One region of the Ensifer sp. MJa1 genome, then DNA from elsewhere that is predicted to be linked to it. Evidence: predicted binding sites of a transcription regulator. Region 1 holds the regulator's gene; each other region holds the start of a gene.
The links. Region 1 encodes LexA, which represses DNA repair genes until DNA is damaged. Its sites were predicted from a motif close to TGTTCNNNNTGTGTTCNG; they were not measured.

Region 1 (7,555 bases):
AAGCTGCGCCAGCGCTTTCAACACCATTCGCGCCTTTAGGGGAAAGCCTTGCAGCACGCTCGCGAGATTGTCGGTGGAGAGCTCTTCGGCGCTGTCGAATTCAGCAAAGTAGGCTTCCATCTCACGCATACACCATCCCCTCAGTTGTTGCATCCGTAACGAGAAAGGTAGCGGCAATCGCAGCCGACGCCAACCGGGATTTCTACCGATGGTGTCTACGCTTAAAGGGAATCCGGCCGCGCATTCGTGATCTCGCGAAACGCAGCCAGCGCGCGCTCGCGCGCGACGGCGTGATCAACGATAGGTTTGGGGTAGGTGACGCCAAGCTCAATTCCGGCCTCGGCAAGAACCGCGGCCGGTGCCGCGAATGGACGGTGGACGTAGCGCGGTGCAAGCCGCGCCAGTTCGGGCACGAAACGCTTCACATAGGCGCCTTCAGCATCGAACTTCTCGCCCTGCAGGATGGGGTTGAAGATGCGGAAGAAGGGCGAGGCATCGGCGCCCGATCCAGCCACCCATTGCCAGCTGGCGGCATTATTCGCCGGGTCGGCGTCGAGCAGCGTGTCGCGGAACCAGGCCTCACCGCGCCGCCAATCGACCAGCAAGTCCTTGATCAGGAACGAGGCAACGATCATGCGGACCCGATTGTGCATATAGCCATGCCGCCAAAGCTGGCGCATGCCGGCATCGACGATCGGGAAACCGGTCAGGCCCCAGGTCCAGCACGAGAACTGCTCATCGTTCGCAAGCCAAGGGAAAGCGTCGAAGCGTCGATCAAGGTTTTGTCGCGGCAGCTCCGGATTGTGAAACAGCAGGTGATAGGAGAATTCCCGCCAGGCAAGTTCCTTGCGGAACGTGGCGACGCCCTCGACCGCTTGCAGACCGCGTGTCGCGTCCCAGATCTGGGCCGGGCTGATTTCCCCGAAGGCAAGGTGAGGTGAAAGCAAAGAGGTGCCATCCACATCGGGAAAGTCGCGGTCTTGCCTGTAGTCCGCAATCCTTTCCTCGATGAACGCACTGAGGTGGCTGTTCGCGCCGTCTTCTCCGGGCGTCCAAACTTCACTGAAGGTCGCAGCCCAGTCGGGTCTCTGCGGCAGCAGCGACCAATCCTCAAGCCGCTCCGACAGTGGCCAGGCGTCCGATGCGGTGAGGCCCGCGGGTGCGTCGATCGGCGATGCCGGCTCGTACCCTGCCTCGAGCGCGCGCCAGAACGGCGTGAACACGCGGTAGGGTCGGCCGGTTGTCGTCATCAGGCGCATGGGTTCATGCAGCAGTTGCCCGGCAAAGCTCTCGACGCCAATGGCTCGATCGGCCAGAGCCTTCTTCAAAGGCTGGTCGACTGCGATGCCGCAAGGATCATAGCGCCGGTTCCAATAGATGCGGTCGGCACCCGTGGTCTCCACGATGTCGCTGAGAACCTCCAGCGGATTGCCTGAGCGCAGAATGAACCGCAAGCCACGCTGATGAAGGCGGCTGCTCAGGGCGACGATCGAATGGTGCAGCCACCAGCGCTGTGCCGCCCCCAGTGGACCGTTACCGCTCTCGTCCGGCTCGCGGATGTAGAGCGGAATGACGGGCGCGCCGGTTTCAGCCGCTGCGGCCAATGCGCGGTTGTCGGAGAGGCGCAGATCCTTGCGGAACCACACGATGACGGGCGCCTTCGCTGCCGTTGTCATGGGAAACTCTGTGGAAGGGGTTTGCGACGGGTCATGTCGCCAAGATAGGTACAAAAAGAAAAAGAGCCATTCGCATTTCTGCAAATGGCTCTTTTAGAAACTGGCTCCCCGGGCCGGATTCGAACCGGCGACCTGTCGATTAACAGTCGAATGCTCTACCGCTGAGCTACCAGGGATCATCCGCGCCGCTGTTTCGCTGTGCGCTTCAGAAGTGAGGCTGCTAATACGCATGCTTTTCTGATTTGCCAAGCGGTTTTTTCAAAAAAAATGACAAGTTCGGTTGCGAGCCTGTGGAGAAGTCCCCAATTGTGGGAAAAGACGCCGGATAGGGAATGATGAATAAAAACAGGAAGCAGATGCATTTCGGGATTGATCCGCAAACACGCCAGATCGTGCTCGGTAAATGGCGCATCGCGCTGCCCGACTCGCCGTTGCTGCGCATTCTGTTGGGTTCGCTCCTGGTATTCTGTGGCTTTCTCGGCTTCTTGCCCGTGCTCGGCTTCTGGATGATTCCGCTGGGCCTCATCGTGCTGTCACACGATATCCCCTCCGTGCGCCGCCGCCGCCGCCGTCTTGCGGTCTGGTGGGCGCGCTGGCGCGGTCGCGCCGATTCTTCGAAGGGTTCCTGACAAGCAAGCCAGCGCCCGATCTGACGATCCAGGCGAGGGGGCGTCGCAGCCCGTTTTTCGCATCGGAACTTTGCGTCGGTCCTGGCACTGTTGTTGCCGGTCGCAGGTCCAGGGATAGGGGGCGTGACGTCCATTAAGGGTGCCCGGCGAAAACTTTTCGGCAACGCATCAAACGCATAATGCGCTGCGAATCAGGATGGGGACGAATGGTCAAAGCCACTACGAAACGTCGGCGCAAGAGTTCGGGTCGAAGCGCGGGGAAGCAAGGCGGCATGGCGCCATGGTATCTGGCCGCCGCGCTCACCATCGGCGGCGTCGTTGCCTACGACCACCGCACCGAGCTCAAGCAATGGCCGGTCGTTTCGGAGGTGGTAGCGTTCACGTCCCGGCCGGAGGCGAAAACGAAACCTGTTCGTGTCGCGCAAAAGGCAGAAGAGCGTCCGGCGCTGCAAGCGGACAGGCACGTACCAAAACCAGCGACCAAAGTTGCGCTTGCTACGCCGGTGCCGGCCGTCGATGTCGGCGTCACGCCGCCGACGCCGGTCGTGCGGCCGAACGAGCAGGTTACCACCGCATCGATCAGGACCGACCAGTTCTACTTCTGCGGCATACGCGACGACAACTGCGTGATCGATGGCGCAACCTTCGTCTATCACGGCGAGACGATCCGCGTGGCGGACGTCGATGCGCCGCGGATAAGGCAGGCGAGCTGCGACAGGGAGCGCTCGCGCGGCTTTTATGCCAAGCAGCGCCTTCGCGAACTCTTGAACGCCGGGGACTTCAAGCTGGTGACAGCGAGCGGACGACAGGGCGGCAAGGCGGACGAAAAGCTGCGGTTCGTAACGCGCGACGAACAATCTCTCGGTCGTATGCTCGTCAACGAGGGCCTTGTTCGGCCGTGGACCGGCCGGCCGACGCCCTGGTGCTGAACTGAAGCTCTGCAGCGATCGGCCGCCTTCTGCCGAAGGCGTAGTCATTTAATCGATTGTGGATATTTTTGGAGGCCTCGCCCGGAATTGAACCGGGGTACAAGGATTTGCAGTCCTCTGCGTCACCACTCCGCCACGAGGCCTCACTGCTCGGATAACCAAGCGTTGGCGCGGATTTAGAATGATTGCAGAAAAACCGCAAGAGGCATTTTCCGGAAAAACACAAAGCGGATTCTCAAGTACGGGAGCTTTCCACAGCGTAGAGCATTTCCGTCGACCTGAGATCGCTGTCCATTGTGGGCTCCATCCGTTGACGGGCGACGCCCACGAAGGTTGCGGCCGAAAACGCCCTTATTGCCCTGTTCTCTCGACATCTTGCCGCAGTTGCCACACGCCCGCGCAAGCCAGGTCCGCTAAGGGTCGGTCGGATTTTATCGCGCGGCGAAATCGGTAGAGGGGAACAATGACTCCGCTGACATCAGCCGCATCGGTAGCGTCCGTCATCAATCGAAACGGAGGCAACGCACATATGAAGATGAAATTTGTCCTGGTGGCTTCGGCCATGATGGCCGCAACCACGATCGGGGCGCGCGCTGAAGACCTGGTGTTCAAACTGAAGAACAACACAAGCGCGGTGCTCACCAACTTCTACACGTCGCCGGTTGGCGTCAACGAATGGGAGGACGACGTTTTTGGCCGGCAGGTCCTGAACCCCGGCGAAAACATCGAGATCACGATCGCCGACGGCCGCGATGTTTGCAAATACGACATGCGCTTCGAGTTCGAGGAGGGCTCGGGCCTCGATACGACCGAAGACACCCAGGACCTCTGCGAGCTCGGCGAATACACGATCCACGAGTAAGCGTGCGGCAAACGCCGCCCGCAAGCTGCTCTCGCTGCCGAAAATGGCGGCGAGATGCGCTTAAGATCCAAATTCCGGTAACGGTTAGTGGTAGCGCCGGATCAAGCCGACGAGCTTGCCCTGGATCTTGACCCGATCGGGGCCGAAAATGCGGGTCTCATAGGCCGGGTTGGCGGCTTCAAGCGCAATCGACGCACCCTTGCGACGGAACCGCTTCAGCGTTGCTTCCTCATCGTCAACCAGCGCCACGATGATGTCGCCCGGATTGGCCGTATTGGAGTTGCGGATGATCACCGTGTCGCCGTCGAAAATGCCAGCTTCGATCATCGAATCGCCCTTCACCTCGAGCGCGTAGTGCTCGCCGCTACCGATCATGTCGAGCGGAACGGTAATGTCATGGGTGTTGTTCTGGATGGCTGAGATCGGAACACCGGCAGCGATGCGCCCCATGACCGGAACGGAAACCGAAGTATTGTCGGCGACGGGAGCCGGCTTCGGTGCGGCAGGGGCTGGCGCCGGCGGTTTGCCGAGGCTTCCTTCGATGACGCTTGGCGAAAAACCGCGACGCGGCTGCTGGTTCGAGGCGTAGGCTTCCGGGAGCTTGATGACCTCAAGCGCGCGTGCCCGGTTTGGCAGTCGCCGAATGAAGCCGCGTTCTTCAAGGGCTGTAATCAACCGGTGGATACCGGACTTGGAGGCGAGGTCGAGCGCATCCTTCATCTCGTCGAACGACGGCGGCACGCCCGATTCCTTCATTCGCTCGTGAATGAAAAGAAGCAATTCCTGTTGCTTGCGGGTCAGCATGGCACGTCGCTCCAGAAGCGTGAAACAAATCAAGAACAGACACTATCTGTTCCATATGTGTTCCGCAAGTGCCTAAAATTCGGTGAATGCCACCTGTTGACGCATCGAATCGGTTCGATCGGCGGGTTGTATGGCTGAAAATGGGCTATCGGACGCTCTGCGGCATGGCCGAGCGACTGAGCAGGGGCGTGGAACGGCGGCTTTGATCGAATCAGACCGACCGCCGAGCGCCTTTCAAGCCGGTTGAATGCCCGAGCACGCGTCCTCGAATTCCTTCACCGTCTCGGCGCTGTTGTCTTCGGGCAGAACCGCGTCTGCTGCGTCCGTGGCCACCGGCGTGTCGCCATCATAGACGAACGACTGGATGTAGTAGGCGATGGCGCCCTTCCAAACCTTGCGCCCGTCGATCTGATGACAAGGAACGGCCGATTCGAAGTCGGCCTGCAGTTCATCTACGGTTGCGGCGCTGAGCAAGGTATTCGGGATGTTCGGCGATGCAACGATCGAGGCGATGAGCAGGGCGGCAAGCACGGTGATCGTCCACTTTGATTTGGGGGGACTACGGGGCGGTTAACGATGTGAACCGCGCTTTCGTTCCGAAGTCCAGCGATCAGCGGGATCCCGCTGCCGTGTTCAACAGCTGTTTGGTGCAGCGCCGTGACCGCAAGGCCACAATTGCTGGCAATGGGCTTGGGTGGCCATGACCGAGATGGCGCAATTGCCGGTCGCGCATCTCCTTTGCCATCTCGACAGGTCACACGAATCCTATAACTTTGCGGGGAAAATGGGGTGACCACATGCATAGATTGCCGCTGGCCTTTCTCGGCCTGTTGATTGCGACGGGCGCCGCGTGCGCGGAGGAGGCGCGGTCGAACATTTGGAAGCGGGTCAATGCCTGGACCGTCGGCTCCGATCCGTCACTTGGAGGATCGTGCTACGCGGCGACGAGCTATGACGCCGGCGCGATATTGCGGATCGGTTTTTATCCGAGAGGCTCGGCGAATCTTGCATTCCTGTCGGTTGGCAGCGCGGAATGGAAATCAATCGAGCCGCAGAAAGAATATGACGTTGCCCTGCAGCTCGACCGGGGGCGCCGGTGGCCGGCGGTCGCTTTCGGGGTGGAGTTCACCGGATCGAAGGCGCTGGTCGTCAATTTCTCCAATACCGATTTCTTTACCGAGTTCGTGCGCCGCAACAGCTTGGCAGTGTCGTTCGAGGGGCGGGTGATCACGAGCCTCAGCCTTCGTGATTCAATGAAGGCGGTCAGCGAGATGTTCAAGTGTCAGGAGGCAGTGAATACGCTCATTCCGAACGGAGGGCAGAGTGCCGATCCGTTTGCAGGCACGGCCGACAACGCGCCAAGCAATGATCCCTTCGCCGAAGGCGGCGAGACGAAGTCGTCGAAAGACCCCTTTGCCATGTGAAGCGGACGAGTGGCTGGACTGTTGTGAGAATATTCCTAGACTGGTGGCGGGATGATGGCGTGCGCCGAAAGGATGCGTGCCGCCCGGTGAGGCAGGGGCAATCGGGGGCGGGAATGCGTAAACTGTTGATGGGATTGGCGGGCTGTCTGATGGCAGTTGCGCCTGCCATGGCCGAAGAGTCTGAAATCATCAAATGGAAGGACGTCGGTGACTGGCGTGTCGCCTCCGATACGACGATGGAGGGCTCCTGTTTCATCACCTCGGTCTTTGAAGGTGGGGTGAGCCTGCGGCTGGGGTTCTATCCCAAGGGATCTGATGCACCGCTCTACATGAGCTTTGCCAGCGACGACTGGAAGTCACTGGAGGTCGGCAAGGACTATGACCTGACGTTCCGATTCGACAAGAACGACCCGTGGAGCGCGGCGGCGACGGCTGCCGGCGACGAAAGCGGGAAATTCCTGTTTGTAAACATCACCGATGCTGAATTTCTCTCCGGCTTCGTGCGCAAGCGTTCGCTCGCAATCGCCTTCGAAGATCGCCTTGTCGCGCATCTGAGCTTGCGGGGCACCGGCGCTGCGGCCGAAGAGCTGATGAAGTGTCAGCGGGCCGTCGATGAGATTATTGCCGACGAGGGGCGCAAGTCGAAGGAAAAGAAGAGCGATCCTTTCAATGCGCCGAGCGAGAAGCGCTCAGGTCGCGATCCGTTCAGCCTTTGAGGGGCGCTCTCTCGCGCGCTCCCGCATTTACGGATAATAGCTTCGACCGGCTTGCGGCTACGGCGCAGCCAGATCTGCTCGTTGTGTGCCGGTTGGTGCTTGAAATGGCGGACAGGGTGGGATTCGAACCCACGGTACGGTTTCCCGTACGCTGGTTTTCAAGACCAGAGCCTTAAACCACTCGGCCACCTGTCCTCGCCCGGCACGGTACGGATACCGTTTCTGAAGGGCAGGGCGTTATTGCGCGAAGCGTTGGCGCTTTGCAAGATTTAACATGCGCCCCGGAGAGATTTTCTCGACAGCCTGGCTGGAGAAGGGTGTCAGAGCGCGCCCCGCAGTAACCATCCATAAACCATAACGCATGAAATCCGACGCCATCCTGTGGATGAGTTCGCATTTTTGCCTTGTTGCTGTCATGTTTAATCACTGTTCCGTTTCGGGACGCCGAAATTTCCGCTGGGGGCAAGAGCGGAAGGTTTCGAGTACGGCTTATTCGATCGATGTTGTGGGACAGA
Region 2 (7,555 bases), on a different contig from region 1:
AAGAGCATATAGAGCACCAGCGGGCAAAGCGGCCAGAGCGCCCAGGGCGTGGTGTACATTTCCTGCAATTCCTTGCTGTGCACGTAGAGTGCCAAAACAAGGGCCGATGTGAAGGCCGAGGCGACGCCTGCCTGTCCCACCATCTCGAAATCGACGGCGAGATAACCGCGCCCGGGCACGTTGCCGCCGTCCTTGTCGTCGAATTCGTTCAACTCGACATAACGCTTCACCAGCGCCAGGCTGAGGAAGAAAAAGATCGCGAAGGACACCAACCAGAAGGAAAGTTCCGTCTCGGTCGCCGCCGCGCCGGCAACGATGCGCGTGGTGTAGAGACCGGCAAGCGTGAAGACATCGACCAGCAGCTTGCGCTTCAGCACGAACGTGTAAGCCGTCGTCGCGCAGGCATAGAACGCCAGAACGGCGGCAAATTTCCATGGCAGCAGCAGGGTCAGCGACAACGAGGCAATGATCAGGCAGCCCGCCAGAATAAGCGCCGTCGGCACCGACATCTGACCGCTGGCAAGGGGCCTGTGGCGCTTCTTGGCATGGCGACGATCATTCGCGAGATCTGAAAGGTCGTTGATGACATAGACCGCGGAGGCAAGAAAGCTGAAGGCAAAGAAGGCGATGATGACGCTGACAATCGCGTCGACGTGCAACACCTCGTGATTGAGGATCATCGGGACGCCGATCAGCACATTCTTCGCCCATTGATGTACCCGGATCGACTTCAACGGCGCCAGCGCGCTGGTCTTGCCGACATCGAGACGCTCGGCGTCATGGCCGCGGCGCCATTTTTCTGCCGCCGCATCCGGGGCCACCACGATCGCGCGCCGCGCCACTTCGAAGACAGCAATGTCGTCGCGGCTGTTGCCCATGTAGTCGAACGCACCGTCGCCGTAGCGCTCGACGAGCGCCTGGCGCTTGCGGCTGCTTGTCAGATTGAGGTCTTCCGTCGAGTGCATGACCGAGGAGAAGAGACCGACATGGGCGGCGATGTCCCTGGCAACGGACGGAGCAGCACCGGTGACCAGCACCACTTCGCGACCCGTCTTCTTTTCCTCAGTCAGCCGGTCGATGACCGCCTGGCGATAGGGCCAATCCTGCGCTTGCCGCCCGGAGCGCTGCGCCACCTCATGCTTGAGCCGCCCCTTGCCCTTCGAAAGCCAGAACAGCATGGGAAACAGCATCAGCGGGTTGCGCAGAAGGAGGATCGCAGCACCTTCCCAAAGCGTATCGGCGGCCAGCAAAGTGCCGTCCAGATCCACACACAGCGGAATGTGCCGTGTCTCGGTGCGCGCGTCCATGAAATCCATCCCAGCCATAGTTGCCGGGCATCATGACGCCTTCAACTTTCCAGAGTGGAAATGCGAGCCGCCGCTGCACCCGGAAATTTGCCGATCTGGTTAACAAATGCCGAGCGCGCATGCGACGGTTAGCGCTTGCCGATCCAGTTCAGCGCATCGCGCCAGTCGGTCATGCGAACCGGGGTTCCATGCGAACCGGTTTCAAACAGCACGAAGCGCGTCGGATAGCCCTGAGACTTGAGCGTGCGGTAAAGCCCCTTCTGGCTTTCGGCGGGATAGACGCTGTCGCGGCTGCCATGGCTGAAGAACATGGGCAATTTCGCCTTGTAGGCGGCGCTTTTGGTAAAATCGGGATCGCTGACACCACCCATGACCATCATGCCACCAAGAGCCGCCACTGCGGCTGCATCGCGCGAGACGCCCCAGCAGATGAAACTGCCCATCGAAGCACAGGCAAGCACCACCGGCCGGCCGCCGGATCGCTCGGACGCCTGCTTGACGAGGGCCGCGATGTCGGCTGCACCTTGCGTATCGAAGGAGCGCACGCTCGGCGCATAGTAGACACCGCCATTGGCGACGGCGAGGTTCTTCAGCCGGTTGAAATTGCCGCCGAAGGAAAAGTCGTTGGCACCGAGCCGCCGATCACCGCCGCGGCCGTGTATGAAGATGACCGTGAACGCCGCACCCCTGTCCGGACCGACCCGCGTCACGTCGAGCGATCGCCCGCCGATTTCGAGCGTCTCGTTGACCTGTTCGCTCTTCACGCCGAGCGAGATATACGCGCGCTTTACCCGGCGTTCCGGGATTTCGTCGCGTTCGTTGATGTCCCGCAGTTCCTGATAATCAACCGTCAGATCGTCGCCGCCATCATTTTGCTGCAGCACCTTGCCATAGGAAAACAGCTCATCCTTGAAGGGCTTCAGCGCCTGCGCCTGGGCGGCGGAAGCCGAGACGACGACGGCAACAGCCAGAAAAAGCCGGCGAAACGGAAAAACAGTTGTGGACACGGCCAATGACGGGCTCCCTCTTTCGCCGGAAGCCTTGCCATCGTACGGGCGCCAAAGCAACACTTGCCCCGTGACAGGGCCGCAGAGGCAGCATTCCACCTGTGACCGACGCCAGTATTCTCCTTTTGTTCGCGCTTTCAGTGAGAGTCTGGCAGAATTCAGATGATTCGACCGCCGGGGGATGGCGGCAAAGTCGAGGTCTTGCTATGGCCTCTGGCATCCCAAAGTGACAGGAACGACCCGAACGGCCCCATGGACGACAACAGCGACCTCTTCTCCTCCGCGCCCCCGCAGCCGAAGCCTGCCGAAGCTGGAGCCCCTCCGCGCAAGCCGCCGACCGCGCCCGCTTCGGGCAGCGACGAGCCGCGCCCTGCCCCGCGCGGCAGCGATGGCAGCGACTATGACGCGTCGGCGATCGAGGTGCTCGAAGGGCTGGAGCCGGTTCGTCGGCGTCCGGGCATGTATATCGGCGGCACCGACGAGAAGGCGCTGCATCACCTCTTTGCCGAAGTCATCGACAACTCGATGGACGAAGCGGTCGCTGGCCATGCGAACTTCATCGAGGTCAATCTCGATGCCGACGGCTTCCTGACAGTGACCGACAACGGCCGCGGCATCCCGGTCGAGAACCATCCGAAATTTCCGGGCAAGTCGACTCTCGAAGTCGTCATGACCGTGCTTCACGCCGGCGGCAAGTTTGACGGCAAGGCCTATGAAACCTCGGGCGGTCTGCACGGGGTCGGCGTCTCGGTCGTCAACGCGCTCTCCGATGCGCTCGAAGTCGAGGTTGCACGCAATCGCAAGCTCTATCGTCAGCGGTTCTCCCGCGGCATCCCGCAGGGCGGGCTCGAAGAGCTCGGCGACGTGCACAACCGCCGCGGCACCCGCGTTCGCTTCCATCCGGATCCGGACATTTTTGGCCCGCACGCCCATTTCGAGCCCGGCCGGCTCTTCCGCATGGCGCGCTCGAAGGCCTATCTTTTCGGCGGCGTCGAGATCCGCTGGTCCTGCGACCCATCGCTGTTGCAAGAAGGCTCGGAAATCCCCGACAAGGCGGTCTTCCACTTCCCCGGCGGCCTCAAGGACTACCTGGCGGCGACCCTCGGCAAGGAATTCACCGTCACCCGCGAGATTTTCGCCGGCAAGTCGGAAAAGGCCAACGGTCACGGCTCGCTCGAATGGGCGGTCACCTGGTACGGCGGCGATCAGCAGGTTCACTCCTACTGCAACACCATTCCGACGCCCGAAGGCGGCACGCACGAGGCTGGTTTCCGCATCGCGCTCACCAAGGGCTTGAAGAACTACGCCGAACTGACGCAGAACAAGCGCGCGGCAATCATCACCACCGATGACGTGATGATTTCGGCGGCCGGCATGCTTTCGGTCTTTATCCGCGAGCCCGAATTCGTCGGCCAGACCAAGGACAAGCTCGCGACCGTCGAGGCGCAGCGCATCGTCGAAAACGCACTGCGTGACCCCTTCGACCACTACCTCGCCGACAATCCCGCTGAAGCCGCCAAGCTGCTCGACTGGGTGGTCGAGCGCGCCGAAGAGCGCGTGCGCCGGCGCAAAGAAAAGGAAGTCAACCGCAAGACGGCGGTGCGCAAGCTGCGCCTGCCGGGCAAGCTCGCCGACTGCTCGCAGAATACTGCCGAGGGTGCCGAACTCTTCATCGTCGAAGGGGATTCGGCAGGTGGTTCGGCAAAGCAGGCGCGCAACCGCGCCAACCAGGCGATCCTGCCGCTCCGAGGCAAGATCCTCAATGTTGCCAGCGCCGGCCGTGAAAAGCTTGGCGCCAACCAGCAGATCGCCGATCTGATCCAGGCGCTCGGCTGCGGCACGAGGACCAAGTACCGGGACGAGGATCTTCGCTACGAGCGCGTCATCATCATGACCGATGCCGACGTTGACGGCGCGCACATCGCCTCGCTGCTGATCACCTTCTTCTACCAGGAAATGCCGGAGCTGATCCGCGGCGGCCATCTCTATCTGGCCGTACCGCCGCTCTACCGCCTCAGCCAGGGTTCGAGGACGCTTTATGCGCGCGACGACGCGCACCGCGAGGAACTGATGCGGACCGAATTCAATGGCCGCGGCAAGGTCGAGGTCGGCCGGTTCAAGGGTCTTGGCGAGATGCTGCCGGCGCAGCTCAAGGAAACGACGATGGATCCGAAGTTCCGGACGCTGTTGAAGGTCGAGATCGACGAAATCGATTTCGAAGGCACGCGCGAGGCGGTGGACAACCTGATGGGAACCAAGGCCGACGCCCGCTTCCGCTTCATCCAGGAACGGGCGGTGTTTGCGGAGAATCTCGACATCTAAGGACGCTGGCCCGGGGAAGGCGCCGCAAGGTTGGCGCTGCGTTCCATGTTCCAACCTGTCAAATCCGAGACGGCGGCCAGTCGCCGCCGTTTGCGTTTCAGCCCGCGCCCCCTTGCACCGGGTCAGGCGGCAGGGTCGACAGGTTTTTCCATGAACAGGCTCAGCGGATCCGGCTGATAGCTGCCAAACGGCGGGCGCTCGACGTAGCCGGCGGCCTTATAGAGGCCGATGGCCTCGGGCTGATAGATGCCGGTTTCGAGGCGGATCGCCCTGCATTGCAGTTGCTGCGCACGTTCCTCCAGCGCCCCGAGCAACAGCTTGCCAACCTTCAGCCCCCTCGCCTGCGGATCGACGAACATGCGCTTGATTTCGGCAGTTCCGTCGCCGGCATCCACGAGCGCGCAACAGCCGACGATATCGCCCTCACGCCGCGCCACGAAAAATGAGACCGCCGGTTGCTCCAGGCTCGACAGGTCGACCATATGATTGCTTTCGGCAGGATAAAGCGAGGCAGCATAGGCGTCGGAGAGTTCCAAGAGCCGTATGATGGCGGCTTGGCGTGGCGGCTCGAGGGCGATGGTTACGGCGGGCAATCGGTCTTTCCTTGGTGTCGGCGATCTCGATCACCAACCTACCGTCGACGGTCCCGCAGGCCAATACGTCATTTGGCGCATCACCCTGTTGCGGCGGCATCAATCCGGCTGACGATCTGAAACAAATTGTTCCTCAGCCTTCCGTGCTTTGCCCTATTTCCGGGAGAATCAGGCAGTCATAGGTTGACTGCACAACAATGCCACTCCCCGATGGAACGCAGGTACACCATGCAAGCGGCTCTGATTGTCATGACCATTCTCGGCTGCGACCACGACGTCAGCCAATGCCAGTACATTTCGACGGTCAACGGCACATGGCCCTCGATCGCGCAGTGCGATACCGCCTCGCAGGCGCAGTTGCCGAAGTTTTCGAATGCGAACTACCCGGTCGTCGTTGCCGTCTGCGAAAGCACCGCGCCAGCCGTTGCCGCGGTCGACCTTGCGCCGGCTGTGCCACAACCCCTACCGCAAACGCCGCCGCAACAAGCAACGGAGCCGGAGCCGGGATTGCCGAAGCGGACGCTCGCCTTCCTGAAAGGCGCCATGCCCGATCGCGAGAAGCTGAAAACGATCGTCAGCAAGCCCGTGCACTATATCGAGGACGGCTATTCCTGGGTTGCCCGCCGCTTCACCGAGTAGGCGATCCGATCTTGTTCAAACAGGTGCCCGGCAGCGCGGCGACCGACACTCCGATGCCGGAAACGGCCACAGATGTTTCACCTGAATTCGCCGGGTCGAGCGCCTTGTGGCTGGTCGCGTTCACAGGCCCGTCGCTAATTGGGCAGAATGGCGGCCGATGACAAGTGCAACGATTGGGATCAGGCCGCCTGGCGGGCTGCCAGCAGGGCATAGTCCCGGGCCGACTGACGCTCCTCGGCAAAGGCCAGCCGCTCGAGCAGGTCGATCATTGCCGTCAATGCCGGAGACGTCGAGCGCTGCCCTCGAAGACGGGCAAGCAGCGTGGACGAGACGGACGATGCCACGCCGCCACCGTGAGCACTCCCGTCGCGACGCCAAAGCAGCACGGCCTCGGCAAATGCTTCGCTCACGTCGCGGCCAAGCCCGGCGCTCTCGAAAAGCGCCCGGATCGAATGAATGCGACCACCGGACAGGATCGAGCGCACGCGCTTGTCGCAAACACCCGAGAGATCGACGATTGCTGCTGAGAAAAACTCCGCCCGGCCGGTGACCAAGGCATGCAGCAGGAACGCGGGTGTCAGCCGCCCAGTCTCGCGCAGATGCGTGACAAGTCCGGGCAATTCCTCAACGGCAAGCGCGCCTGCCATGCCGACTGCTGCGACATCGCAGGCCTCGCGCGTTACGCGCTGCACCCGCGCCTCGCCGATCGCCACCTGGACCAGGCCGAAGGCGGCAAGGGCAGCGCCCACCTCTTCGACAAGAGCGTGGCGGGCGTCGCTCGGCAGGTCGGTGCGGCCGAGAAGCAGATCGCGCACGGCGGCCGAACAGCCAAGGCGCTCGGCAATCCGCTTCAGCGAGCGGCGCGGCACCTGAGCGCCAGCATTTTCCAAGAGGATCAAAATTTCTTCTTCGTCGCCGATTTCGGCGATCGCGGCAGACACGGCGCGAGAGACAAAACTGCGGGCCGCGATCAGCGCGCGGGTTTCCGGAGTACCTCGTGCGGCAAGATCGACAAGGTCCTCATCGGTAAGGACCGGCGAACGCGAGACAACGACATAGGCGATTTCGGGCTGGTCGGCAGCAAGGCCAAGAATGATTGCGCGCGGCACGGTCGAGCAGCCGGAAAGCGCATCGGCCAGCGCATGGCGGACCTTGGGTGAAGGATCATCGAGCAGGAAGGTCATCGCCATCTCGGCCGCACGACGATCAAGGCCATTCATCTGCGCATCGACATAGGCGCGGCCGAGAGCGCTGGCGGCGCGGGTTCGCTCACCCGTTCTCGCCGTTTCCACCCAGCGAAGAAATGCTTGTATGATCACCTACGCCCCACTAGACACGCCAATGCCATCTGATGTTCCGACCCTAGCAGGCAAAGGTTTAAGATTGGTTCACCATGTCTGTTAACCGCCTCCAAACCATAAAGCCGTTGCTTCTTGCCGACAGTGCAGCGACCAATGTCGATGTCGCGGCCCTCAACAGGTTTGCCGGCGTCGTCGTTGGCATCGACTGCAGCAAAGAGGTACTTGTCGGCATGGCTCAGCTAGCCGGTCGCAGCTTTTCGCTGCTTGCGCGCGTCGCGCCTGCCGGTCAGTTGAGCGAGGAGCATCTCAACCGGCTGCTCGACAGCGGCGTCGACGGCCTCGTTCTTTCCGAATGCGCGGGGCGCTCTGACATCCAGCGGCTTGAT
Region 3 (7,555 bases), on a different contig from region 1:
CTTCTGGGCGGTCCTGTCCTCCCACCAGTCGTGATTGCCCATGACCGCATGAACCCCGAGCGGGGCCGTAAGCGTACCGAGGGCCTTCGCCCATTCGCTGGAATGCACGTAACGGGTGACGTAGTTCATGCCGGCCGCATAGTCGCCCAACAGGACCGTGATGTCGCCGCCAAGATTGTTGGCCTGCCGACAAATGGACTCGATGCGGCTGACGGGCATCCAGGGCTCGCACGCATGAATGTCGGCAAGTGCCACGACACGCAGCTTCAAGCCCGGCGTCCAGCCGGGAGGCGTCAGCTTGTAGCGGGTCACATTCAGCCGGGCGAGCGGCTCGAAGGCAAAGGCATAGCCACCGAGTGCTGCCATGCTGGCGATACCGCCGCCGATCATTTTCAACAATCCGCGGCGAGTGATCATCTATTCGTCCTCGAGTGTCAGTCGGAACTGCGCCGCCTCGACCTCTTTTGGTGGGTTGAGGCCGATATGTTTCCAGGCGTTTGCGGTCAAGATACGGCCGCGCGGTGTCCGCTGGATGAAACCTTGCTGAATAAGGTAAGGCTCGATGATGTCCTCGATCGCATCGCGCGGCTCGGAAAGACCGGCAGCGATCGTCTCAATGCCAACGGGTCCGCCGCCGAAATTCTGCGCGATCATGAACAGGTAGCGCCGGTCGAGTTGGTCGAGGCCCATGTTGTCGACGAGAAGCCGCGTCAGCGCTTCGTCGGCGATCTCCCGGGTCACGGCTTCGGCACGCGCCACTTCGGCGAAATCGCGCACCCGGCGCAAAAGCCGGCCGGCAATGCGCGGCGTGCCGCGGGCACGGCGGGCGATCTCGCGCGCGCCGTCGTCGGTCATGCCGAGGCCCATCAACCGGGCGCCGCGGCGCACGATCGATTCCAGTTCCTCGACCGTGTAGAAATTGAGCCGCACCGGAATGCCGAAGCGGTCACGAAGCGGCGTCGTCAACAGGCCGAGGCGGGTGGTTGCCGCCACCAGCGTGAACTTCGACAGGTCGATCTTGACTGAACGCGCCGCCGGTCCCTCGCCGATGATCAGGTCGAGCTGGAAATCTTCCATCGCCGGATAGAGGATTTCCTCGACCGCCGGGTTGAGACGGTGGATTTCGTCGATGAAGAGCACGTCGCGCTCTTCGAGATTGGTGAGCAGGGCGGCGAGATCGCCGGCCTTGGCGATGACAGGGCCGGAGGTCGAGCGGAAGTTGACGCCGAGCTCCTTGGCCATGATCTGCGCCAGCGTCGTCTTGCCGAGGCCGGGCGGACCGACGAACAGCACGTGGTCGAGTGCCTCGCCGCGGTTCTTGGCCGCCTCGATGAAGATCTTCAGGTTGGCGCGTGCCTCCGCCTGGCCGGTGAAATCGTCCAGTGTCTGCGGCCGCATCGTCGCGTCGAGATCCTCGCCGCGCTTTTCCGGCGCTATCAGGCGTGCCGCGTCAGTCATGCATTCGTTCCAATCAGTCCGTCGTCAGACGCAGACATCCGTCCTGCATCCGGCTCCATCCGTTCTGCCTTGAGCGCCCCGTCAAGGCAAGCGCTCATCGCGCCAGTTCTTTCAGGCCAAGGCGAATGAGCCTGGCGCTGTCGCCCCCTTCGCCGCCATTCTTCAAGGCCGCGGCAACGGCGTTGGCCGCCTGGTCGCGCGAATAGCCAAGGTTGGTGAGCGCCGAAACGGCATCGGAGACCGGCGCGGACGCAACGCCCTCACCAAGCTCCTGCTTGAGGCCGATCGATGCCGACATCTCGCCAGCAAAGGCTGGCGCCTTGTTCTTGAGTTCCGTGACGATGCGCACCGCCACCTTGGGCCCGACGCCCGGCGCGCGCGAGACCGACGTCTTGTCCTGCAGCGCGATCGCATTGGCGAGTTCGCCCGGCGTCAGCGTCGAAAGCACGGCAAGCGCCACCTTCGAGCCAACCCCCTGCACGCTCTGCAAGAGGCGGAACCATTCCCGCTCCAGGGCCGACAGGAAGCCGAACAGCTTCAACTGGTCCTCGCGCACATAGGTCTCGATGAAGAGCACCGCCGCCTCGCCAGCCGAACCGAGCTTGGACAAGGTGCGTGCCGAGCAGAAGGCAACGTAGCCGACGCCATGCACGTCGAGCACAACGTGATCCTCGCCGATCTCGTCGATGTTACCCTTCAATTTGCCGATCATGGGGCGTCTCCCGCGGTGGGATGGTCGCTCAGACCATCGGAAAAAATCTTGTCGGGCGCAACTACGCCATCAATGCGGCAAGCCGGCTCGTCACCGATTGACGATTGTGAGCGTGGCAGATGGCGATCGCCAGCGCGTCGGCCGCGTCATTGCCCTTGAACTCGACCTTCGGCATCAGGACCTTGATCATCATGTGAATCTGCTGCTTCTCGCCATGGCCGACGCCGATCACCGCCTTCTTGACGGCGTTGGGCGCATATTCGGCGACCCTTAAGCCCGCCCGTGCCGGAACCAGCATCGCGATGCCCCGTGCCTGCCCGAGCTTCAGCGTCGCCGTCGCATCCTTGTTGACGAAGGTCTGCTCGACCGCCGCCTCGTGCGGCTGGTAGCTGTGCACCACGTCGGCAAGGCCGTCATGCAGCTGGCAGAGCCGTGATGCCAGATCCATCTCGCCATCGGACGTCACGGTGCCGGAAGCGACGAAACGCAGCGAATTGCCGAGCGTCTCGATGATGCCCCAGCCGGTGCGGCGGAGGCCCGGATCGATGCCGATGATGCGAATCGTGGTCTGCATGAATTTCACCCTATGACGACAGTCCGGACGCTGCCAGCAAAAAGTGAACAAAACAAAAACATACGCACAACTGAGGCGGCAGATCAGGTTTTCTTCGCCACCACCCTTGGATTGAGGAAAATTGAGCTTACATAGCCTTTCATCAATTTCCCTCAACGAAGGCCTTTGCCATGGCGACTTTCTCCGTCCTCGATCTTTCCCCGATCACGCAAGGCGGCAGCGTCGCCCAATCGCTGGAAAATTCGCGCCGTCTTGCGCAGGCCGCGGAAGAAAACGGCTACCAGCGCTTTTGGCTTGCCGAGCACCACGGCATGAAGGGCATTGCGAGTGCGGCGACCTCGATCGTGATCTCGCATGTGGCAGCCGCCACCAAGACGATCCGCGTCGGCTCCGGCGGCATCATGCTGCCGAACCATTCGCCGCTGGTGATCGCCGAGCAGTTCGGCACGCTGGCAGCTCTCTATCCCGGCCGCATCGACCTCGGCCTTGGCCGCGCGCCTGGCACCGACATGCGCACCGCCCAGGCGCTGAGGCGCAACATGGAAGCGAGCGGCAACAATTTCCCGAACGACGTGGTCGAACTGCAGGCGCTGCTCGGCCCCGTCGCGGAAGACCAGAAGATCATCGCCGTGCCAGGCGCCGACGCCAATGTGCCGATCTGGCTCTTAGGCTCCAGTCATTTCAGCGCCCACCTCGCCGGCATGCTTGGCTTGCCTTTCGCCTTCGCCTCGCATTTCGCGCCCGATATGCTGCTTTCTGCGCTCGAGATCTACCGCGAGCGCTTCACCCCGTCCGAAACCCTCGACAAGCCGCATGTCATGGTCGGCGTCATGGGCGTCGCCGCCGATACGGACGAGGAGGCAAACTACCTCTTCACCTCGATGCAGCAGTCCTTCGTGGCACTAAGGCGCAACGCACGCGGCCAGTTTCCGCCACCGGTGCAGTCCATGGATGGGCTCTGGAGCTACGACGAAAAGATCTTCGTCGACCATTCGATGATGTATGCGGTTGTCGGCGGACCGGAGACGATCCGGCGCAAGATCGAAACGTTCCTCGATCAGACGAAGGCCGACGAGTTGATTATCTCCATGCCGATCTTCGACATGGAAGCGCGGCTGCGGTCGCTGCGCCTGTTTGCCGATGCGCAGAGGGATCTCGCGAAGGCCGCCTGAGGCTGATATCGGTCAGTTCGCTCCAAAAGCCGGCGCGATCTCTTCCATTCGACCAAAGAACCGATCCGGCCTGAGCCCTTGCAGAAAGATCGGATCGGCATAGCCCCATCCAACCGCACCGGACGCGATACCCGCCTTTCGCGCCGCCTCGATGTCGCGCGCCTCGTCGCCGATCGCCAGAATGCGCGACGCATGCAAACCGGAAAAGCGGATCGCCCGCTTGAAATGCTGCGCCTTGCCAAAGAGCGCCGCGCCGCATTCATAAAGATCGACGGTTGCCGCCACGTCGCCGAGAGCTGCGCGAATGCTCTCCTCCGCATTGGAGCTGACAATGGCGATGCCAATGCCGGCGGCTTTCAACCGCAAAAGCAGATCGGCAGCACCCGGAAACAGCTGCACGGATTCGGCCTCGGCCGCCATGGCACGCCGCATGAAGGTGGCAATCTGCGGCAGCTTCCACATCGGCACCGCCATATGCGCGATGATTTCGCGATTGCTCATCGCCCTTAGCGACTGGAACTCCTCGACGGAAAGTTCCCGGAAGCCGAAGTGTCGAGCCGCACTGTTGCAGGCGAGCATGAAACTCGCTGCCGTATCGGCAAGCGTGCCGTCGAAATCGAAGATCGCGAAGTCATAGGTCATCGGCGCCATTGAAAGAAAAACCCGTGCCCTTTCGGACACGGGTGAATGCTTGGGACGCTATCAGCTTTCCAATCAGGCCGACAGCTTCGCCAGGATCTCGTCCGACACTTCGAAGTTCGAATAGACGTTCTGGACGTCGTCATCGTCTTCGAGAATGTCGATGAGCTTCATCAGCGACTGCGCCTTTTCCTCATCGACCGGCACGGTGTTCTGGGCCTTCCAGATCGCCTTGACGGTCTCGGCTTCGCCGAGCGTGTCTTCGAGCGCCTTGGAGACCTCACCGATCGCTTCGAAACCGCAGATGATCGAGTGGCCGTCCTCGTCGGTGGTCACATCGTCGGCACCGGCCTCGATCGCCGCTTCCATAACCGTGTCGGCGTCACCGACCGAGAGCTTGTAGGTGATTTCGCCGACGCGGTCGAAGGAGAAGGAAACCGAGCCGGTTTCGCCGAGCGCGCCGCCGGCCTTGGTGAAGGTCGAGCGGACGTTGGAGGCTGTGCGGTTGCGGTTGTCGGTCAGCGCTTCGACGATGACGGCGACGCCACCCGGGCCGTAGCCCTCGTAGCGGACTTCTTCGTAGTTCTCGGAGTCACCGCCGGACGCCTTCTTGATTGCCCGTTCGATGTTGTCCTTCGGCATCGACTGCGCCTTGGCGTTCTGGATCGCCAGGCGCAGGCGCGCGTTCATCGCCGGGTCCGGCATGCCGGCCTTTGCGGCAACGGTGATTTCGCGCGCGAGCTTGGAAAACATTTTCGAGCGCACCGCATCCTGACGGCCCTTGCGGTGCATGATGTTCTTGAACTGTGAATGGCCAGCCATGGCACCCTCTGCATGCATGAATTTGAATGGAATGGGGCGCCTTATAGTTTTATTGCCGCTTTCCGTCCAGCCGGGGCGCCGCTTTTCAATTGGCCGACACCTGCGCGCGGCTCAAGAGGAAGCCATGTCCGTCGTCACGACGGCAGGAAAGCCCGGTTCTTTCCGAAAGGCAGGAGAACGGCCCGACTGACCAGGTCTGTCCGTAATCGAGCACCTGCACGGCCGAGCAGCAACTCGGATCGCCAACGGCGTGATCGAGCGTCGCAGTCCCCGCACGGCCAAGGGTGGCGCGAACATAACGTGGCGCGACGATATCGCAGGCGAGCTCGGGCCCACCGTCCTGAGGCTGGTAAACCGCCGTGCCGCCTTCGGGCGTGTAGACGCAGCCGATATTGCCCGAGGGCATCATGAACATTTCCTGCTCGCCGGCGGGCGGGTCTGCCGTCGCCGGCAGGCTTTGCTCTTGCTGTCCTTCGGCAGAAGGCATGCGCGGTGGTGGTGCACCACCCGCCTCGGCCACGGTCGAAAGGGAGAGAAAGATCGAAACGCCAACCACAAGCAACTTCATCGGGCGATCCTAGAGCATGCCGCGCACCGCAGCGGTTCTGCGACAACGACATGCAACAATTCAGAACTCAGACGCCTTGAAGAATATAAATCAGTGGTTTGCTTGGCAAGGAACGCAACGAGACTTTGACGCTGGCGCTGTCAGCGAAACGCTTGTCGTAGTCGTCGCCGAACATGTCGAGGAAGGCGTCGATCGGCGGACCGCGACGATGCATCGGCAAGATCAGCGAAGAGCGCAGCCGGCTGACGACCCGGCTCATGCTTTCCGCCCCCATGGTGAGCCCGCCGTCGACCGGCACCATCAGGATATCGAGCCTGCCGATCTGGCGGTAATGGCTGTCGTCGAGTTCGTGATGGAGATGGCCGAGATGACCGATGCAGAGATCCGCCACCTCGAAGATGAAGATCGAGTTGCCGTCGTGTTCCATCGCGGCACCCCCGGCACGGATATCCGTCGTGACGTTGCGAATGAAGGCATCACCGACCACCAGATCATGGCGCGCCGGTGCACCGTTGTCGCCCCAGCCGTGCAGCACGGTCTTGATCGCCGGATCCGGCGCCAGCGTGTAGTGGCTTGAATGCGCCTTGTTCATCGTCACCACCGTCGGCGGTGTCGCGGGCGCAAACCAGCCATTGTAGTCGGTCGCGATCGAAACGCCGCCGGGCGTCTCAATCAGGAAGGTGGAGTGGCCGAGATAACTGATCGTCACCTCTCCGACCACTGTCCGCTTCGTGGTGGCAGCGGCCGGCGTGAAACTGGCGAAGGTCGCCTGTGGCAGCGCCTCGGCGATCGCCTGGCACTGACTGGCGTGTTGGGGCTGTTGCTGCGCGCGCGCGACTGACGGCCAGAACGTGTGAATGAGCCAGATGGTGGCGAACGTGTAGAAAAGGTAGCGGAGCATCAGCCTTCACCTCTCTCACCTTGACCACGTGGCCTTAAGCCGGAGGGCTCATGCCATGCAGCCGTTGAACAGCGAATGGAAGCCTTTGCCTTCGCTCGGCCGAACCACGGCGTCACGGGCAGGGAGAGAATTGTTCAATGAATTGGCTGCGTCCAGTTACAAACGCCCCGCCGTGCTCACGTTTGCGTCACCGCCCCTACGGCGGCAATTGGGAAACGGTCCCTTTTGACAGCAAACGCCCCGGCATTTCTGCCGGGGCGTCGCCGCGTTTGAGACCCGTGGCGCTATTCGGCCGGGTGGGGCGCGGGCTCGGTCACCGCCGTCGACTTGCGTCGCCTGAACGACCTGAGCGCCACATAGAACACCGGGGTCAGGAACAGGCCGAGGAAGGTAACCCCCAGCATGCCCGAGAACACGGCGGTTCCGAGCGACTGGCGCATTTCCGCACCCGGGCCGGTGGCAATCATCAGCGGCACGACGCCGAGAATAAAGGCAAACGCGGTCATCAGGATCGGCCGCAGGCGCAACTGGCTCGCCTCCACCGCCGCCTCGATCGGCGTCTTGCCCTCGTCTTCTCCCTGCCGGGCGAACTCGACGATCAGGATGGCGTTCTTGGCCGCAAGGCCGATCAGAACGATCAACCCGATCTGCGTCAGCACGTTGTTGTCGAGACCGCGGATCGACACGCCGACCAGCGCCGAAAGCACGC
Region 4 (7,555 bases), on a different contig from region 1:
TCTGGGCATCGTCACCCGCGGCGAGCCGGCGGTTTGATGGTGTCACTTCTTTTGCTGACCGCGACGCGTTTTGTCGCTGCCGGGCGGGCAACGTTGCCCGGCGGGGCATTTCGCGCTAGGTCACGTTCCACATCAAATCTGGAGTAGAGTTCATGAGCCTGGTCAATACGATCCGCAACACGCTCGTACCGGTGCACAAGGAAGGCTATCGCTTCGTCGCGATCTTCTTCGTCGTGTCGCTGGTGCTTGGCTTCCTGTGGGAGCCGCTGATGTGGGTCGGCTTCGTGCTGACCGCCTGGTGCGCCTATTTTTTCCGGGACCCGGAGCGCATGACGCCGATCGACGATGATCTGGTGATCAGCCCGGCCGATGGTCGCGTATCGTCGATTGCAACGGTAACGCCGCCGGAAGAGCTCAATCTCGGCACCGAACCGATGCTGCGGATCTCGGTCTTCATGAACGTCTTCAACTGCCACGTGAACCGCGCGCCGATGGCCGGCACCATCACCCGTATCGTCTACCGCGCCGGCAAGTTCGTCAATGCCGAGCTGGACAAGGCCAGCCACGAGAACGAGCGCAACGGCCTGGTGATCGAGACCAAGCACGGCGCGATCGGCGTCGTCCAGATTGCCGGCCTGGTTGCTCGCCGCATTCTTTGCTGGAAGTATGAAAACGGGTCCCTCGATGCCGGTGAGCGCTTCGGCCTCATCCGTTTCGGCTCGCGCCTTGACGTTTTCCTGCCGTCGGGTGCGGAGCCGCGCGTAAGTGTCGGGCAGACCGCTGTCGCGGGGGAAACCGTGCTCGCCGAGTTCGGCTCGGCCAAGGGCCCGGTCATCAGCCGTCGCGCATAAGGAGTGTACATGGAAGGTTCTGAACAGGAAAAACCGACCGAAACGCCGCAGTCGGCCGCAGACCAGAACGGTTCGAGCGACACGGGTCGCGGGCCTCGGCTGCGCGAGATACCGCTGCGCCTGATGATCCCCAACTTGATCACGGTGCTTGCGATCTGCGCGGGACTTTCGGGCATCCGGCTTGCCTTTGAAAACCGCATCGAGCTCGCCGTCGCGATGGTCCTGCTCGCGGCGTTCCTCGACGGTATCGACGGTCGCGTCGCTCGCGCGTTGAAGGCAACGTCGAATTTCGGCGGCCAGATGGACTCGCTGGCCGACATCATCAATTTCGGTGTCGCTCCGGCGCTGGTGCTCTACGTTTTCATCCTGGATCAGGCCCGCTCGATCGGCTGGATCGCGGCATTGATCTTCGCGATCGCCTGCGGCCTGCGGCTCGCGCGCTTCAACGTCATGGCTGAGCGGCAGGTCAAGGCACCGTGGCAGTCCGAGTATTTCGTCGGGGTACCGGCGCCTGCTGGCGCCATGCTGGTGCTGCTGCCCGTTTATCTCGGCCTCTTGGGGCTGGCGCCCGATCGCACCTTTGCGCTCATCGCATCGGCCTACACGGTGCTGATCGCCTTCCTGCTGGTGAGCCGCCTGCCAGTGTGGTCGGGCAAGTCGGAAAACAGCCGCGTGCGCCGCGATCTCGTTCTCCCTGTCATTCTCGGCGTCGTCTTCTATGTGGCGACGCTGATGACCTACACGTGGGAAACGATGGCGTTGACGGCGCTTGGCTACCTGATCACGCTGCCCTTTGGCGCGCGCTCCTGGCAACGCAAGTACGGCGGCGACTGGCCTGCCCATCCCTCCACCGGCGGCGATGGTCTCCCGGGCGACAAGGACTGATCGGGGCCCGATACAAGCAAACGAAAAGGCCACCGTGGTGACACGGTGGCCTTTTTGATTTGGGTAGTCTGCCGTTTGTTATTCCGGCATCCGATAATCGACGATCTTGTCTTCGCGCACGATGTAGAGCTTGCCGGTTTCGGTCTGGTCGGGACCGACGAGCGGCAGCAGCTTGACGGCGACTTCGGACGGATGCGGCACGGTTTCCGGGTCCTCACCCGGCATCGCCTGGGCGCGCATCGCGGTACGCGTGGCACCGGGATCGACAGAGAGGATGCGCAGCGGCAGGCGCTGCGTTTCGCCGGCCCAGGTGCGGGCCAAAGCCTCGACGGCAGCCTTGGAGGCGGAGTAGGGGCCCCAGAACGGCTTGCACTTGTGTGCAGCGCTGGAAGACAGGATCAGCGCGCGTCCGGCGTCCGACTTGATCAGCAGCGGTTCGAGCGACCGGATAAGCCGCCAGGTGGCGTTGACGTTGATCGTCATGACCTTGTCGAACACCTTGGCCTCGACATGGCCGATCGGCGAGATCGTGCCGAGGACACCGGCATTGGCGACCAGGATGTCGAGCTTGCCCCAGCGCTCGTTGATGGCGCCGCCGAGCTTGTCGATCGCCGCCATGTCGGCGAGGTCGAAGGGCACCAGCGTTGCCGAACCGCCCGCGGCCTTGATCGCATCGTCGAGTTCTTCAAGCCCGCCGACAGTGCGTGCGCAGGCAACGACATGAGCGCCGGCCTTGGCCAGTTCGAGAGCGGTGAAATAGCCGATACCGCGCGACGCGCCGGTGACCACGGCCACCCGGTCTTTCAGATTGATGGTCATTTTGTTGTCTAATTATCCGTTGCTGGCGAGAACCGAGAGTTTGCGGACGTTGCTGGCGCCTTCCTGGTCGAGGAGGCGGGTCGGATAGTCCCCGGTGAAGTAGTGGTCCGTGAACTGCGGTGCCTTCGGGTCGCGCTTGGCGCCGCCGACCGCCTCGTAAAGGCCGTCGATCGACAGGAACTCGAGCGAGTCTGCACCGATGTAGCGGCACATGGAGGCGAGGTCTGCATGCTGGTTTGCCAAAAGCTTGTCACGATCAGGCGTGTCGATGCCGTAGAAGTCCGGATGGAAGATCATCGGGCTTGCGACGCGCACATGCACCTCGCGGGCGCCGGCGTCGCGCATCATCTGCACGATCTTCACCGACGTCGTGCCGCGCACGATCGAATCGTCAACGAGGATGACCCGCTTGCCTTCAATCATCGCACGGTTGGCCGAGTGCTTGAGCTTGACGCCGAAGGCACGGATCTGCTGCGTCGGCTCGATGAAGGTGCGGCCGACATAGTGATTGCGGATGATGCCGTATTCGAAGGGGATGCCGCTCTGCTGCGCATAGCCAAGGGCTGCCGGCGTGCCGCCGTCCGGCACGGGCACGACAACGTCGGCCTCGACGGGTGCTTCCTTGGCGAGGTTGATGCCCATGTTCTTGCGCGACACATAGATGCTGCGGCCGCCGACAACCGAGTCCGGCCGGGCGAAGTAGACATATTCGAACAGGCAGAGACGCTCGGGCTGCGATACCTCTGGCTTGCGCGCGTCGATGGTGATCGAGCCGTCGGGCTGGATCTCGCAAATGATCACTTCGCCGTTCTCGACGTCGCGCACGTAAGTTGCACCGATGATGTCGAGCGCGCAGGTCTCGGAGCAGAAGATCGGCTTGCCGTCGAGCTCGCCCATGACGAGCGGGCGGATGCCGATCGGATCACGCGCTGCGATCAGCTTGGTGCGCGTCATCGCCAGCATCGAGTAGCCGCCTTCCATCTGGCGGATCGCGTCGATGAAGCGGTCGGAGGAGGAGGCCTGCTTGGAACGGGCGATCAGGTGAAGAACGACTTCGGTATCCGATGTCGACTGACAGATGGCGCCGTCGGCGATCAGTTGCCGGCGAAGGGTGAGGCCGTTGGTGAAGTTGCCGTTGTGGGCAACCGCGATGCCGCCGACTTCAAGTTCGGCAAAGAGCGGCTGGACGTTGCGCAGCGCCACTTCGCCCGTCGTCGAGTAGCGCGTGTGGCCGATCGACATGAAGCCCGGGAGTTTCGCGAGCGTCGCAGGGTCCGTGTAGTGGTCGCCGACGAGGCCCATGCGCTTTTCGGTGCAGAACTGCTTGCCGTCGAAGGTGACGATACCGGCCGCTTCCTGGCCGCGATGCTGGAGCGCGTGCAGCCCGAGCGCTGTCAGCGCCGCCGCGTCCGAGTGCCCCAATATGCCGAAGACGCCGCACTCTTCATGCAGTTCGTCGCCTTCGAGTTCATCGTGGATTTCGATGGATCTGAGATCGGTCATCACAGTCGCCTTTGCTCCGTACCGGTGCGCATATCGTGATCGGGCCCGCAATCTTCAAGCGATCTTAGCTGAAAACGACTGCGAGCGTTATTCCCCAAAAGGACAAAGCCCGCGGGGCGGGCTTTGTCGGCAAGTTAATCCTGTCTCAGCCGCTGGTGGCCGGTGCGTCTTCGGCGGGCGCCTGGTCGGGCGTCGTCGTCGGTGCCTGGCCGGGCGCGGTCGTCGGCGCTTCGCCTTCGCCTTCACCGGTCGTGTCCTTGCCGCGCAGACGGTCGAGGATAGTGGCGTCGGCTTCTTCGGGCAGCAGCGCGATCAGCTTGTTGCCGAGATTGTCGAGCAGCGGCTTCGACTTCGCCTGGGTGACCCAGGTCGGCTGCTGCTGCGGCGCGACGAGCCAGTTGAAGAACAGCATGGCGACCACGACCAGAAGGATGCCGCGTGCGGCACCGAACAGGAAGCCGAGCGTGCGGTCGAGCGCGCCGATGCGGCTGTCGATGATGAAATCGGCAATCCGCATGGTGATGAAGGAAATGATGATCAGCGCGACCAGGAAGATCACGGCTGCCGAGCCGATCAGCGCGACCGTGTCGCTGCTGGTGTACTGCTTGGCATAGGGCAGGAGCTGCGGATAGAGGAAATAGGCGGCGGCTGCTGCACCCACCCAGCTTGCGACCGAGAGAACCTCGCGCGAGAAGCCGCGGACCATGGCCAGAATTGCGGAAAACAGGGCGACGCCGAGAACGATACCGTCGAGAATTGTAATGGGCATTTTGTCCTTACTCCGGACCCGGTTCGTCCGGGTCTCCTCAAGCCTATCCGCCTTCGGCCCTGCCTGATATCCAGGGCATTATCAGCCTTGTCGCGACCGGACCTCAAGGAGCGGTCTGCGGCATCCGCATCGTCAGTCTTCGTCCTCCGCCGGTCTCAGCGCATTGCGCGATCCCGCGATGCGCGCCACCAGGTCCGGCAGGCTTTCCATTTCGCTCCACCGGCCATTGCCGTTTTTCGGCAGTTCGGTCGAGGCGGACGGCAGGACTGCCTGGGAGAACCCGAGTTTCTCGGCTTCTTTAAGGCGTTGTGCGGTATGCGCAACCGGCCGGATGGCGCCCGACAAGCTGACTTCGCCGAAATAGACGCAATCCGCCGGAAGGGCAAGCCCGGCAAGCGACGAAACCAGTGCGGAAGCCACAGCTAGATCGGCCGCAGGCTCGGAAATCCGGTAACCGCCGGCAATGTTGAGGTAGACGTCGTGCTGGCCGAGCCGAACCCCGCAATGGGCCTCGAGCACGGCGAGGATCATCGACAGCCGGGCGGAATCCCAACCGACGATCGCGCGCCGCGGCGTGCCGAGCGACGTCGGCGCGACGAGCGCCTGGACTTCGACGAGCACAGGGCGGGTACCTTCCATGCCGGCAAAGACGGCGGCGCCTGGTGACTTCTCGTTGCGCTCGCCGAGAAACAGCTCCGAGGGGTTGGCGACTTCGCGCAAGCCCTTGTCGGACATCTCGAAAACGCCGATCTCGTCGGTCGGCCCGAAGCGGTTCTTGACCGTGCGCAGGATGCGATAGTGGTGGCCACGATCGCCCTCGAAATAGAGTACGGCGTCGACCATATGCTCGACGACGCGGGGACCGGCGATCTGTCCTTCCTTGGTGACGTGGCCGACGAGCACGACGGCAGTCCCCGTCTGCTTGGCAAAGCGGATCATCGCCTGCACGCCGGTGCGCACCTGCGTCACCGTACCGGGGGCGGAATCGACAATGTCGCTCCACAGCGTCTGGATCGAGTCGATGATGACCAGGTCCGGCCGCTTGCCCTCTGCAAGGGTCGCAAGGATGTCCTCGACATTGGTCTCGGCTGCGAGAAGCACGTCGCTATCGGCAGCGCCGAGACGCTGGGCGCGCAGGCGGACCTGGGCCACCGCTTCTTCACCTGAGACATAGATGACGCGGTGCTTGCGGCGCGAAAGCGCTGAGGCTGCCTGCATCAGCACCGTCGACTTGCCGATCCCGGGGTCGCCGCCGACCAGCAGGGCCGAGCCGCGCACGAAGCCGCCACCGGTCACGCGGTCGAGTTCGGAAATGCCGGTCTGGATGCGTGGCGCGTCCTCGATCTCGCCGGACAGCGTGGTCAGCGCCACCGGCCGCCCCTTTTTCGGTGCGCGCGAGGGACCACCGCCGATACCGGCGGTCGGATCGTCTTCGATGATGGTGTTCCACTCGCCACAGCCTTCGCACTTGCCCGCCCAGCGGGTGTGCACGGTGCCGCAGTTCTGGCAGATGAATTGTGTGCGGGCTTTCGCCATCAGGATCGACTTTCGGAATAGGGAGGTCATCAGCGGGGCTGCGGCCCGCAGTCGCCAATGATCGGAGAATCACTTTGTGTTGTCACATAATGCCGTGAAACGCGGAACAAAAGGTGAATTTTAGCGAAGTCAGCAAGGAATTTGTCTGAAAAGGCGCGTCAGGCGCCGCCGACATAATGCCTGACATAGCGGCGACCGAGGCTGGTCAACATCTCGTATCCGATCGTGCCTCCGGCGCGGGCGACGTCGTCGACGGGAATATTGCGACCGAAAAGCTCGATGTAGTCGCCAGGGCGCGCTGCGCCCGGAGGAAGGTCGGTGACGTCGAAGAGGCTGAGGTCCATGGTGACGCGGCCGACATGCGGAACGGGCCTGCCGTGCAGGAAGCCGAACGCCCCCGATGGCATCGCCTGGCGCAGCGTCACGCCGCCGCCGGAGACCGAGCGATGATAGCCGTCGGCGTAGCCGACCGCGACGGTAGCAATGCGGCTGTCGCGCTCGAAGCGGGCAGAGGCGCCATAGCTCGCCGTGCCGCCGGCCGGGACGTCGCGAATCTGGACGATCCGGGCCTCGGCGGTGACCACGGGTGTCATCGGATTGACCACGCCGTTGACCGCCTCGCCGCCGTAGACGGCAATGCCCGGACGGGTCAGGTCGAAGTGGTATTCAGCGCCGAGGAACACGCCGCCGGAGTTGGCAAGGCTTGCATCGACGCCGTCGAAGGCGGCCGCCGCTGCGCGGAAGCGCTGCAACTGGTAGGCGTTCAGCGGATGGTGCGGTTCGTCGGCGCAGGTCAGGTGGCTCATGATCAACACCGGCGAGAAGCTCGCGGGCCGGGCCGGATCGTTGGCAAGGGCGGTCGCCGCTTCAACCGAAAGGCCAAGCCGGTTCATGCCGGTATCGATATGCAGCACGCAAGGGTGGTCGCCGCGCTCCGACAGGGCCGCCATGAAGACGGCGAGCTGCTCGTCCGAGTTGATGACCGGCACCAGGCCATTGTCGAAGAAGAGCGCCTCGTTGCCAGGCCACATGCCGGCGAGAATGTAGATCCGGCCATCCGGCACGAGCGGCCGCAATTCGGCACCTTCCTCGGCATTGGCGACGAAGAAGTCGCGGGCGCCGGCCGCATAGAGGGCAGGGGCGGCGTAATCGATGCCGAGCCCGTAGGCGTCCGCCTTGAGCACCGCGGCGG

Region 2: a site for LexA is predicted at 2,430-2,447, ahead of parE (DNA topoisomerase IV subunit B). Genes of this name have one in related genera too.
Region 3: a site for LexA is predicted at 2,788-2,805, ahead of ruvC (crossover junction endodeoxyribonuclease RuvC). Genes of this name have one in related genera too.
Region 4: a site for LexA is predicted at 6,466-6,483, ahead of radA (DNA repair protein RadA). Genes of this name have one in related genera too.

What each region holds. Positions count from the first base shown of each region.
Region 1 covers NZ_JAKUMO010000020.1:120,869-128,423, forward strand. The annotation lists gene MKZ91_RS23915 (cyclopropane-fatty-acyl-phospholipid synthase family protein) at 1-129, opposite strand, end outside; gene MKZ91_RS23920 (cryptochrome/photolyase family protein) at 222-1,676, opposite strand; tRNA gene MKZ91_RS23925 (tRNA-Asn) at 1,778-1,852, opposite strand; gene MKZ91_RS23930 (hypothetical protein) at 2,012-2,305, shown strand; gene MKZ91_RS23935 (thermonuclease family protein) at 2,578-3,234, shown strand; tRNA gene MKZ91_RS23940 (tRNA-Cys) at 3,304-3,377, opposite strand; gene MKZ91_RS23945 (hypothetical protein) at 3,764-4,096, shown strand; gene lexA (transcriptional repressor LexA) at 4,181-4,900, opposite strand; gene MKZ91_RS23955 (hypothetical protein) at 5,135-5,431, opposite strand; gene MKZ91_RS23960 (hypothetical protein) at 5,698-6,324, shown strand; gene MKZ91_RS23965 (hypothetical protein) at 6,321-7,040, shown strand; tRNA gene MKZ91_RS23970 (tRNA-Ser) at 7,146-7,235, opposite strand; gene MKZ91_RS23975 (septal ring lytic transglycosylase RlpA family protein) at 7,555-7,555, shown strand, end outside.
Region 2 covers NZ_JAKUMO010000015.1:136,754-144,308, forward strand. The annotation lists gene MKZ91_RS20155 (UbiA family prenyltransferase) at 1-1,307, opposite strand, end outside; gene MKZ91_RS20160 (alpha/beta hydrolase) at 1,436-2,320, opposite strand; gene parE (DNA topoisomerase IV subunit B) at 2,567-4,636, shown strand; gene MKZ91_RS20170 (GNAT family N-acetyltransferase) at 4,759-5,229, opposite strand; gene MKZ91_RS20175 (hypothetical protein) at 5,458-5,868, shown strand; gene MKZ91_RS20180 (DUF2336 domain-containing protein) at 6,048-7,187, opposite strand; gene MKZ91_RS20185 (aldolase/citrate lyase family protein) at 7,262-7,555, shown strand, end outside.
Region 3 covers NZ_JAKUMO010000010.1:146,241-153,795, forward strand. The annotation lists gene MKZ91_RS15770 (metallophosphoesterase) at 1-417, opposite strand, end outside; gene ruvB (Holliday junction branch migration DNA helicase RuvB) at 418-1,458, opposite strand; gene ruvA (Holliday junction branch migration protein RuvA) at 1,553-2,170, opposite strand; gene ruvC (crossover junction endodeoxyribonuclease RuvC) at 2,232-2,744, opposite strand; gene MKZ91_RS15790 (LLM class flavin-dependent oxidoreductase) at 2,915-3,916, shown strand; gene MKZ91_RS15795 (HAD-IA family hydrolase) at 3,929-4,558, opposite strand; gene MKZ91_RS15800 (YebC/PmpR family DNA-binding transcriptional regulator) at 4,631-5,377, opposite strand; gene MKZ91_RS15805 (hypothetical protein) at 5,463-5,945, opposite strand; gene MKZ91_RS15810 (MBL fold metallo-hydrolase) at 6,013-6,849, opposite strand; gene MKZ91_RS15815 (efflux RND transporter permease subunit) at 7,131-7,555, opposite strand, start outside.
Region 4 covers NZ_JAKUMO010000003.1:40,693-48,247, reverse strand. The annotation lists gene MKZ91_RS05335 (ABCB family ABC transporter ATP-binding protein/permease) at 1-37, shown strand, start outside; gene MKZ91_RS05330 (phosphatidylserine decarboxylase) at 153-851, shown strand; gene pssA (CDP-diacylglycerol--serine O-phosphatidyltransferase) at 861-1,736, shown strand; gene MKZ91_RS05320 (SDR family NAD(P)-dependent oxidoreductase) at 1,815-2,555, opposite strand; gene purF (amidophosphoribosyltransferase) at 2,568-4,058, opposite strand; gene MKZ91_RS05310 (CvpA family protein) at 4,204-4,827, opposite strand; gene radA (DNA repair protein RadA) at 4,960-6,363, opposite strand; gene alr (alanine racemase) at 6,522-7,555, opposite strand, start outside.